DNA from 3 places in the Dorea sp. Marseille-P4042 genome. Region 1 is predicted to be linked to each of the others. Evidence: predicted binding sites of a transcription regulator. Region 1 holds the regulator's gene; each other region holds the start of a gene.

Evidence for each region. Region 1 encodes Rex, which represses fermentation and respiration genes when NADH is low (regulators of the CRP and FNR family bind a similar motif). Its sites were predicted from a motif close to ATTGTTAANTANTTAACAAT; they were not measured.
Region 2: C7E02_RS01015 (acyl-CoA carboxylase subunit beta) is a predicted target of Rex. The motif match lies at 1,724-1,743, and genes of this name have one in related genera.
Region 3: C7E02_RS14965 (complex I 24 kDa subunit family protein) is a predicted target of Rex. The motif match lies at 1,291-1,310, and genes of this name have one in related genera.

What each region holds. Positions count from the first base shown of each region.
Region 1 covers NZ_OLMI01000001.1:437,731-440,947, forward strand. The annotation lists gene C7E02_RS02320 (NAD(P)H-hydrate dehydratase) at 1-1,162, opposite strand, end outside; gene C7E02_RS02325 (redox-sensing transcriptional repressor Rex) at 1,243-1,884, opposite strand; gene C7E02_RS02330 (ABC-F family ATP-binding cassette domain-containing protein) at 2,088-3,217, shown strand, end outside.
Region 2 covers NZ_OLMI01000001.1:209,084-212,300, forward strand. The annotation lists gene C7E02_RS01010 (2-isopropylmalate synthase) at 1-1,633, shown strand, start outside; gene C7E02_RS01015 (acyl-CoA carboxylase subunit beta) at 1,846-3,217, shown strand, end outside.
Region 3 covers NZ_OLMI01000003.1:322,122-325,338, reverse strand. The annotation lists gene C7E02_RS14975 (YoaK family protein) at 1-279, shown strand, start outside; gene C7E02_RS14970 (LysR family transcriptional regulator) at 285-1,214, shown strand; gene C7E02_RS14965 (complex I 24 kDa subunit family protein) at 1,365-1,838, shown strand; gene nuoF (NADH-quinone oxidoreductase subunit NuoF) at 1,842-3,217, shown strand, end outside.

The DNA of each region.
Region 1 (3,217 bases):
CAATCTTCAAACCGCTGATCCGTTCAAATTCTTTCATGTGCGGTGTAAAGATAAAATGTTCACAATCTGCACCACACAGATAATCCATATGTTCAGACAAAATATTGAGTCCGTCTGCATCTATGACACAAGGTTTCTTTGTATATGCAATCGTTTCTTTTAAAATCTTCCTTGCAGTCTTCTTTGTTCCAAGTCCGGAACCTATAGCTACGACATCTGCCCAGTCAATCAAGCGATGTAGTTCATTGACATCATATTTTTCATAAGTTGTAATGATCGCTTCCGGAATCTGACTCTGTAAGATCACGCGATTCTCTTTAGCAGTATAGATCTGCACCAGCCCGGTACCTGTCCTGTAAGCTGCAAGTGCGCCAAGATATGCAGCACCTGACATACCTTTGCTTCCGGTGATCATAAGAAGCTTTCCGTAAGTTCCTTTATTAGAGTCCGCATTTCGTTTCGGAAGAAGTGCTGCATAATCACTTCCCTCCAGTGTACAAACTGTTTCCTCATCTCTTTCCAGTGGAAGTGATACAATTCCGATATCCTCGGATACACAGATTCCTGCATAACTTCTTCCCGGATCAAGTACAAGACCAACTTTCGTCTCCTGAATTGTCACAGTATAGTCTGCACGCACTGCAGTTCCTAATACATTTCCTGTAGTTGCGCAAATTCCGGAAGGAATATCCACGGACATACGGACTGCATCAGACTGATTCACACACTCTATAATCTGCACATATCTGCCTCCAACCTCCCGGCAAAGTCCAACTCCAAAAATTGCATCGATAATTAAAGTATACGGTTCACTTTCAAATGCTTCTTGCTCAAACTGCTCCTTAAACTGTGCTCCTGTATTTTTCAACTGTTCTATCTGATAGGCAGTCTCTGGTGTGCAGTGATCTCTGTTTCCGACCAGAACTGCTGTTACGTCACACCCTTCCCATGCAAACATTCTGGCAATCGCAAAGCCGTCCCCGCCATTATTTCCAGAACCACAGAGGACACATATTTTATTTAAATTAATTTTCCAGTCTTTAATGTGATCTACACATGCTCTGGCAGCCCGTTCCATAAGTTCCAGGGACGGGATTTTAAGTTCATTTATCGTAAATGAATCTGCCGTTTTCATCTGTTTAGCATCTGGCAAATATCTCATAGTTTTGATTCCTCCTGATAGAAAGAAACGTGCAAAGCCAGGATGCTATCTGAACAAACCTGTCTTTACACGTTATCTCCTTAATTATGTTCTTCCTTGTAGCGGCATATATTATATGACAGCCTCATCAGACTCTCGGATAAATGTACATTCTCAACAATCACACTTTCCGGGAGATTCAGATCTGTATGTGCAAAATTCCATATTCCGTGAACATTGTGATCTGCCAGAAATTTTGCGACTTTGATTGACTCATCCTTTGGAATCGTCAATGCTGCAATATCGATACTGTTCTCATCTACAAATTTCGGAAGCTCGTCCATCATATGAATTGGAACACCACGAACTTCCTGCCCGTCAAGCTCCGGATTGATATCAAACAATCCTTTTAAGATAAATCCCCGCTTTTCAAATGATGCATAGTTCGCAAGTGCACGCCCCAAATTACCAGCACCAATAATAATAATATTATGATCCTGTTCCAATCCAAGAATTTTTCCGATTTCTGAGTACAGATATTTTACATTATAGCCATACCCCTGTTGCCCGAATCCACCAAAATTATTAAGATCCTGACGAATCTGGGAAGCTGTTACTTTCATTCTTTTACTAAGCTCATTGGAAGAGATTCGTTCTACTCCCTGCTCGATCAGCTCCCCAAGGTATCTATAATATCTGGGTAATCTACGGATAACTGCCTGTGAAATTCCCCTGTTTTGCATGATCCGCACCTCCTTCCTTCAAAAATTTCTACTCATTATTATAGGCAATCGTTAGTATAATGTCAAACTTTTTAGTTGTTTTTTGTAGTATTTTCGTTATAATAGTATAAGATGATGCCAAAATTATGCGGTCGCAGCGCCGGTCGCAGCCCTGCGGCATCTTTATTTCTCAAAGTCACAGGATTTTTATCAAGGAGGATAGGATGATACTTGCATGTCACAATATCAAAAAAGCCTTTGGAGAAGAAGTAATTGTCTCCGGCGGCTCCTTTCATATAGAAGACCACGAAAAAGCAGCTCTCGTAGGACCGAACGGTGCTGGAAAGACAACACTTCTTAAGATGATCGTTGGTGAGATACAGGCGGACGGCGGCAATGTTGTTCTGACACGCGGCAAGACGATGGGATATCTGGCACAGCATCAGGATATGAATAATGACCATACGATCTATCAAGAGGTACGCACTGCAAAAGCCGATATTCTCGACATGGAGCGGCAGATTCGTGAGATTGAACAGGAAATGAAGCATTTAAGCGGCGAACGTCTGGAAGAACGTATGAATACATACCAGCGGCTCACAGCAGCATTCGAACGTGAAAATGGATACGCCTGCGAAAGTGAGATTACTGGTGTTTTAAAAGGACTTGGATTTACAGAAGAAGAATTCGCAAAACCGGTCGCGACTTTATCCGGAGGTCAGAAAACCCGTGTCTCTCTCGGAAAACTGCTCCTCACAAAGCCGGATATTCTGCTTTTGGACGAGCCCACCAACCATTTGGATTTAAATTCCATCTCATGGCTGGAAACTTATCTTCTGAATTATCCTGGTGCAGTACTGATTGTCTCTCATGACCGGTATTTTCTGAACCGGGTTGTAACAAAAGTCGTCGAGATCGAACTGGGCAAGCTTACCACTTTCATGGGCAATTATACAGATTACGCCAAGAAAAAGGAAATGCTCCGCGAAGCCAGAATGAAAGAGTATCTGAATCAGCAGCAGGAAATTAAGCATCAGGAAGCGGTCATTGAAAAGCTTCGCTCCTTCAACCGTGAAAAATCCATTAAGCGTGCAGAAAGCCGTGAAAAGATGCTGGATAAGATGACCCCGGTTGAAAAACCGATGGAACTGCATACAGATATGCACTTAACACTGGAACCTTCCTGTGTCAGCGGTAATGATGTCTTAATTGTCGAGCATTTAAGCAAAGCATTTCCACCACAGATTTTATTTGAAAATATCAGCTTCGAAATCAAGCGAGGGGAACATGTCGCGATCATTGGAGACAATGGAACCGGAAAAACAACAATCCTTAAGATTTTAAATCAGGTACT
Region 2 (3,217 bases), 230 kb from region 1:
AGCGCCTCATGCGGTGATCCATCTGTACAACTCCACATCTGTTGCACAGAGAGAGCAGGTATTCAGAAAAAGCAAAGAGCAGATCAAGAAGATTGCAGTCGATGGAGCAGAATTACTTCTGAAGCTGGCAAATGAGACAGATGGTAACTTTACATTTGAATACAGCCCGGAGAGTTTCTCTGGAACAGAGGTTGATTATGCGGTCGAAGTTTGTAATGCAGTCTTGGACGTATGGAAACCAAGTGCGGACAACAAGGCAATCATCAATATTCCGACAACCGTTGAAAATGCGATTCCACATGTATTTGCGTGCCAGTTAGAGTATGTAGATAAAAATCTGAAATACAGAGATAATGTTGTATTAAGCCTTCATCCACACAATGACCGTGGTTGTGGTGTTGCTACTGCGGAACTTGGAATTCTGGCAGGAGCTGACCGTATCGAAGGTACATTATTTGGAAATGGAGAGCGTACCGGTAATGTAGATATTGTGACATTAGGTTTAAATATGTTCTCTCACGGAGTGGATCCAAAGCTTGATTTTACTGATATGCACCATATTCGCGAAACTTATGAGAGACTGACAAGAATGCATGTCTATGAGCGTCAGCCGTATGCAGGAGATCTGGTATTTACAGCATTTTCAGGATCACATCAGGATGCTATTGCAAAAGGAATGGCGTGGAGAGAAGAGAAGAAGTGCGATACATGGACAGTTCCATATCTGCCGATCGATCCACAGGATGTTGGAAGAAAATACGATTCAGATGTTATCCGCATCAACAGCCAGTCTGGTAAAGGTGGTGTGAACTACATTCTGAAACAGAGCCATGGAATCAATCTTCCAAAAGAGATGCGTGAGGAAGTCGGATATCTTGTGAAAGGTATTTCTGACCGTGCACATAAAGAGCTGACTCCGGAACTTGTATATCAGATTTTCTCTGATAACTACATTAATACAAAACCGGTATTCCATATTGATGAGTGTCATTTCAAACAGGTCAATGGAATTACAGCTGAGGTTACGATCAATCATGAGAAAGAGAGCCAGGTCATCACCGCAACGGGTAATGGACGTTTGGATGCGGTCAGCAATGCAATCAAACAGTATTTCAACGTCAGCTATGAACTGAGCTTTTACGAGGAACATTCTCTGACAAAAGGATCATCCTCCAAGGCTGTTGCATATGTTGGTATAATCTGCCAAGGAAAGACATTTTGGGGTGTTGGAATTGACGCCGATATTATCAAGGCATCCATTGAGGCACTCACAGTTGCAGTTAATAAGCTGGAAGAGATTGGAAATTCCAATACATGTAAAGACGCACGTATGATTGAAATTATGAATTATATTCAGGAGAACTATATTGATATTACATTAGATGACCTTGCTGAGAAGTTCTTCTTGTCTAAACCATACATTTCCAAATACATTAAGGAGAAATCCGGCGTCACATTTGGAGAACTGGTAAAGAAAATCCGTATGAAGAAAGCAAGAGCACTTCTTAAGAGCAGCAATATGACAGTGGAAAATATTGCATTATCTGTCGGATATCAGAATGTGGAGCATTTCAATCGATTGTTCAAAAAGGCATATAATATGACTCCAATTCAATTTAGAAATGAAAAATAAACAGAATTTATAGACCTATAAAAGCGGTTTTGAGCTAATTGCCCAAACCGCTTTTTGATTTTTAACAAAAGTCATAAATAATTAACAAAATTTGTCAAATCCTTAACAAATGTATCTTGTAGGCGTTGCCATTTTTCGGTAAAAAAGTTATAATAAATTTGGCGAAATTTTGGTATAACCATATTTTAATAAAGAAAATGGAGGGCTAAATTATGGGCAACATGGCAACAGAAAATGCAGCAGGTAATCGCATTGAACAGTTACTTGATGCAGGCAGCTTTGTTGAAATCGGCGGAGCAGTAACAGCCAGAACAACAGATTTCAACATGCAGGAAAAGAAAACTCCGGCAGACGGTGTCATTACCGGTTATGGAGTGATCGATGGTAATCTGGTATATGTGTACAGCCAGGATGCTTCAGTATTGAAGGGATCAATTGGTGAGATGCATGCCAGAAAGATCGCGAACATTTATGATATGGCAATGAAGATGGGGGCTCCTGTTATTGGACTTGTAGATTGTGCAGGTCTCAGACTCCAGGAGGCAACAGACGCACTTGAGGCATTTGGAACATTGTATTTAAAACAATCACTTGCATCAGGAGTAATTCCACAGATTACAGCAATTTTCGGAACCTGTGGCGGAGGCTTGTCCTTAGTACCAGCTCTTACAGATTTTACATTTATGGAAGAAAAGAATGCGAAGTTATTCGTAAATTCTCCGAATGCGATTCCAGGAAATACAGTAGATAAATGTGATACATCTTCTGCAAAATTCCAAAGTGAAAAGACAGGTCTTGTAGATGGTGTCGGAACAGAAGAAGAGATTCTTTCAGAGATTCGTACATTAGTAAGCATTTTACCATGTAATAATGAGGAAGATGCATCATACACAGAATGTTCAGATGATCTGAATCGTGCATGTTCAGAGATTGAAAATGCAACAGAAGATACAGCAATAGCCCTTGCTGAAATCGCAGATGATCATGTATTCTTTGAGACTCAGAAGAATCATGCAAAAGACATGGTAACAGGCTTTATTCGTTTGAATGGTATGACAGTTGGTGCTGTTGCAAACAGATCTAAAGTTTATGATGAGAATGCAGAAGTTGTAGAAGAGTTTGATGGAGCACTTTCTGCAAGAGGCGCAAGAAAAGCAGCCAGATTCGTAGAGTTCTGTGATGCATTTAATATTCCGGTTCTTACACTGACGAATGTATCAGGATTTGCGGCAACTATGTGTGCAGAAAGAAGCCTTGCAAAGGCAGCGGCAAAATTAACTTATGCATTTGCAAATGCAACTGTACCGAAAGTTAACGTTGTAATCGGAAAAGCATTTGGAAGTGCCTATGTGACAATGAACAGTAAATCTCTTGGTGCTGATATGGTCTATGCATGGCCGACAGTAGAAATCGGAATGATGGAAGCAGATCTTGCAGCAAAAATTATGTATGCAGATGCTGATGCTGAGACAATCAACGAGAAAGCAAAAGAATATGCCAAGCTTCAGTCCAGTCCGGTTTCCGCAGCAAGAAGAGGTTATGTAGATACAATTATCCAGCCTGCTGACACTAGAAAATATGTCA
Region 3 (3,217 bases), on a different contig from region 1:
ATGCAGGTGCAGACATTCCGGAAGATGGGTGGTTATTCCTATGCAAGTACCATGTGTATCGGCAACTTAAGAAGTGGAACAGCAGCATTTTCTCATTATCTGCAGGATAAAAAAACAGAGCAGTTAAAGCAGGCCGCTTATTATTTTGGAATTATCTTTTTATTTGCAATCGGAGCAGGACTTGGCGGCAACCTAACGGAACATTTTGGAATCCATATGATCTGGATTTCCTGTATTCTTCTGGGACTAAGCTTTTTATTAATGTTTGAGAATGAGTGATAAAAATGAATATAACAGAGTTAAGATATATCATTGAAATTGCACAGTGTGGTTCGGTGAGCGCGGCATCCAAGCGTTTGTATGTTGCACAGCCGAACATCAGTAAGGCAATCCGGAATCTGGAAGAGGAATATCAGATCCAGCTCTTCGTGCGGACAGCGAGGGGAATGGCTCCTACCAGGGAAGGGCAGCAGTTTATTGCGCAGGCGAGACGGGTCATTCAGGAAATTGAAGGGTTGGACCGTAAATTCCAGGGAAATAAAAAAGGGACTGATGTAGAGATGAAAATTTCTATACCAAGAGCCAGCTATGCATCTTATGCATTTGGAAAGTATGTAGAGCAGGTGAGAGATGCAGAAGAGCTGAGACTGCATATCCGGGAGTGCAATTCTGTCCAAGCGCTGGACAATCTTACAAAGAAGCATTACAATCTTGCGCTGATCCGGATGGAAGACAAATATGAAGAATATTACTATTCCATTATTCATTTAAGAGGTCTGGAATATGAAAAAATCATGGATTTCCAGTATCGTCTTGTTGTTAATGAGAATGATCCGCTGGCAACGAAAAAACTGAATGGATATGAAGATCTGGAACCTTATATCGAGCTGATACACGGAGATTCCAGACTGCCGAACGGGGAGTATCTGGACATTAAGGAAACGCCGGAGAATCAGAATGCACACAGACGGATTCATGTATATGAGCGTGGCAATCAGTTTATGCTTCTGAAAGATATACCGGGAACCTATATGTGGGTGTCACCGATTCCGGAAGAACTTCTCCGAAGAAATGGACTGGCACAGCGTAAGATAGAATGGCAGCAGCGGCGGATGAAAGATGTTATGGTATATCCGGGCAGAAAGTTTCTGAGTGAAGATGAACGGGAGTTTATCCGGCAGCTGAAGAAAGAAGCAATAGAAGTCTCAAAATAGCGAGGCTTCTTTTTTTGATCTTTAAAGTTACTTGAAACTAATAAATATATGTAAAAGTATATATCACTCATGCTTTATTGATATTTTCATGGCAATAAAAATTGAGATAAAATAGAAATAGAATAAATTTGATTCATGAGGAGGTTTTTTATGTTAGACGCATCTTATTACGAGAAGACAGATGAGATTATTGCCTGTCACACGCGTGAAGAGCGGTCGCTGATTCCGATTATCCAGGATATTCAGGAGGAATACCGCTATCTTCCACCGGAATTATTAAGTTATGTGGCCGGAAAAATTGGCATTTCAGAAGCAAAGGCTTTCAGCGTTGCAAGTTTTTATGAGAACTTCTCGTTTGAAGCAAAGGGCAAATATGTTATTAAAGTCTGTGATGGTACGGCCTGTCATGTGCGTAAATCAATTCCGATACTGGAAGGATTATATAAAGAGCTGGGGCTTAATAAAGATAAACACACAACAGATGATCAGTTATTTACAGTAGAGACCGTTTCCTGTCTTGGCGCATGCGGACTTGCACCGGCAGTCATGATCAATGACGAGGTGTATGGTAAGATGACACCGGAAAAAATGAGTGAATTAATCAAAAAACTGCGGGAGGAATAACAGATGAAACTGGAAAACAGAACACAACTTAGACTCCTGCGTGAACAATGCCAGGAGAAGAGAAATAAAGAAACATGTAAGATACTGGTCTGTGGAGGGACCGGATGTCTTGCAGGTGGTTCTGACAAAATCTTTGACAGATTCAGTGAACTGACAGCGGGTATGGATCATGTTGAGGTCAGAATCGGAGCAGAGATTGCACATGGAGAACATGTCGGCGTTAAGAAAAGTGGATGTCATGGCTTTTGCGAGATGGGTCCGCTTGTCAGAATTGAACCTTATAATTATCTCTACTTAAAAGTAAAGCTGGAAGACTGTGAAGAAATCTTTGAAAAGTCAGTCCTCCATGGAGAGCCAGTCACACGTCTGATGTACAAGCAGGATAATGAGGTCTATCAGACTCAGGAAGAAATTCCATTCTATGCAAAACAGACAAGACTTGTTCTGAAAAACTGCGGCCACATTGATGCAGAACATATTGAGGATGCACTGGCAGTAGGTGCATATGAAGCATTTGAAAAAGCTGTATTTGAGATGACGCCGGAGGCCGTAATCAAGACGATTACCCAGTCAAATCTGCGTGGACGTGGAGGAGCTGGTTTCCAGACTGGAAGAAAATGGTCCCAGGTTGCTGGACAGAAAGAAAAGATCCGTTATGTCGTCTGCAATGGTGATGAAGGAGATCCGGGAGCATTCATGGACAGAAGCATCATGGAAGGAGATCCGCATCGCATGATCGAAGGTATGATGATCGCAGCCTATGCGGTACAGGCACAGGAAGGATATATTTATGTCCGTGCGGAATACCCGCTGGCAGTCAGCAGACTTCGCATTGCAATCAAACAGGCAGAAGAGCTTGGAATTCTGGGAGACAATATTTTGGGAACAGGATTTAGCTTCCATTTACATATCAACCGTGGAGCAGGAGCTTTCGTATGTGGTGAGGGCTCAGCCCTGACAGCATCCATTGAAGGTAAGCGTGGAATGCCACGTGTAAAACCGCCTAGAACCGTTGAAAAGGGATTATTTGGAAAACCGACGGTTCTGAATAATGTTGAGACTTATGCGAATGTACCGATGATCGTGAAGCATGGAGCTGACTGGTATACAGGAATCGGAACACCGGAAAGTCCGGGAACGAAAGCATTTGCCCTGACAGGAAATGTAAATAATACCGGTCTGATCGAGGTGCCGATGGGTATTACGTTAAGAGAGATCATCTTTGATATTGGGGGCGGAATCCGTGATGGAAAGATGTTTAAAGCTGTCCAAATCGGAGGACCATCTGGAGGATGTCTGACAGAATCACAGCTGGACAGTAAGATGGACTTTGATTCACTGACGAAGATTGGTGCCATGATCGGTTCTGGAGGACTGGT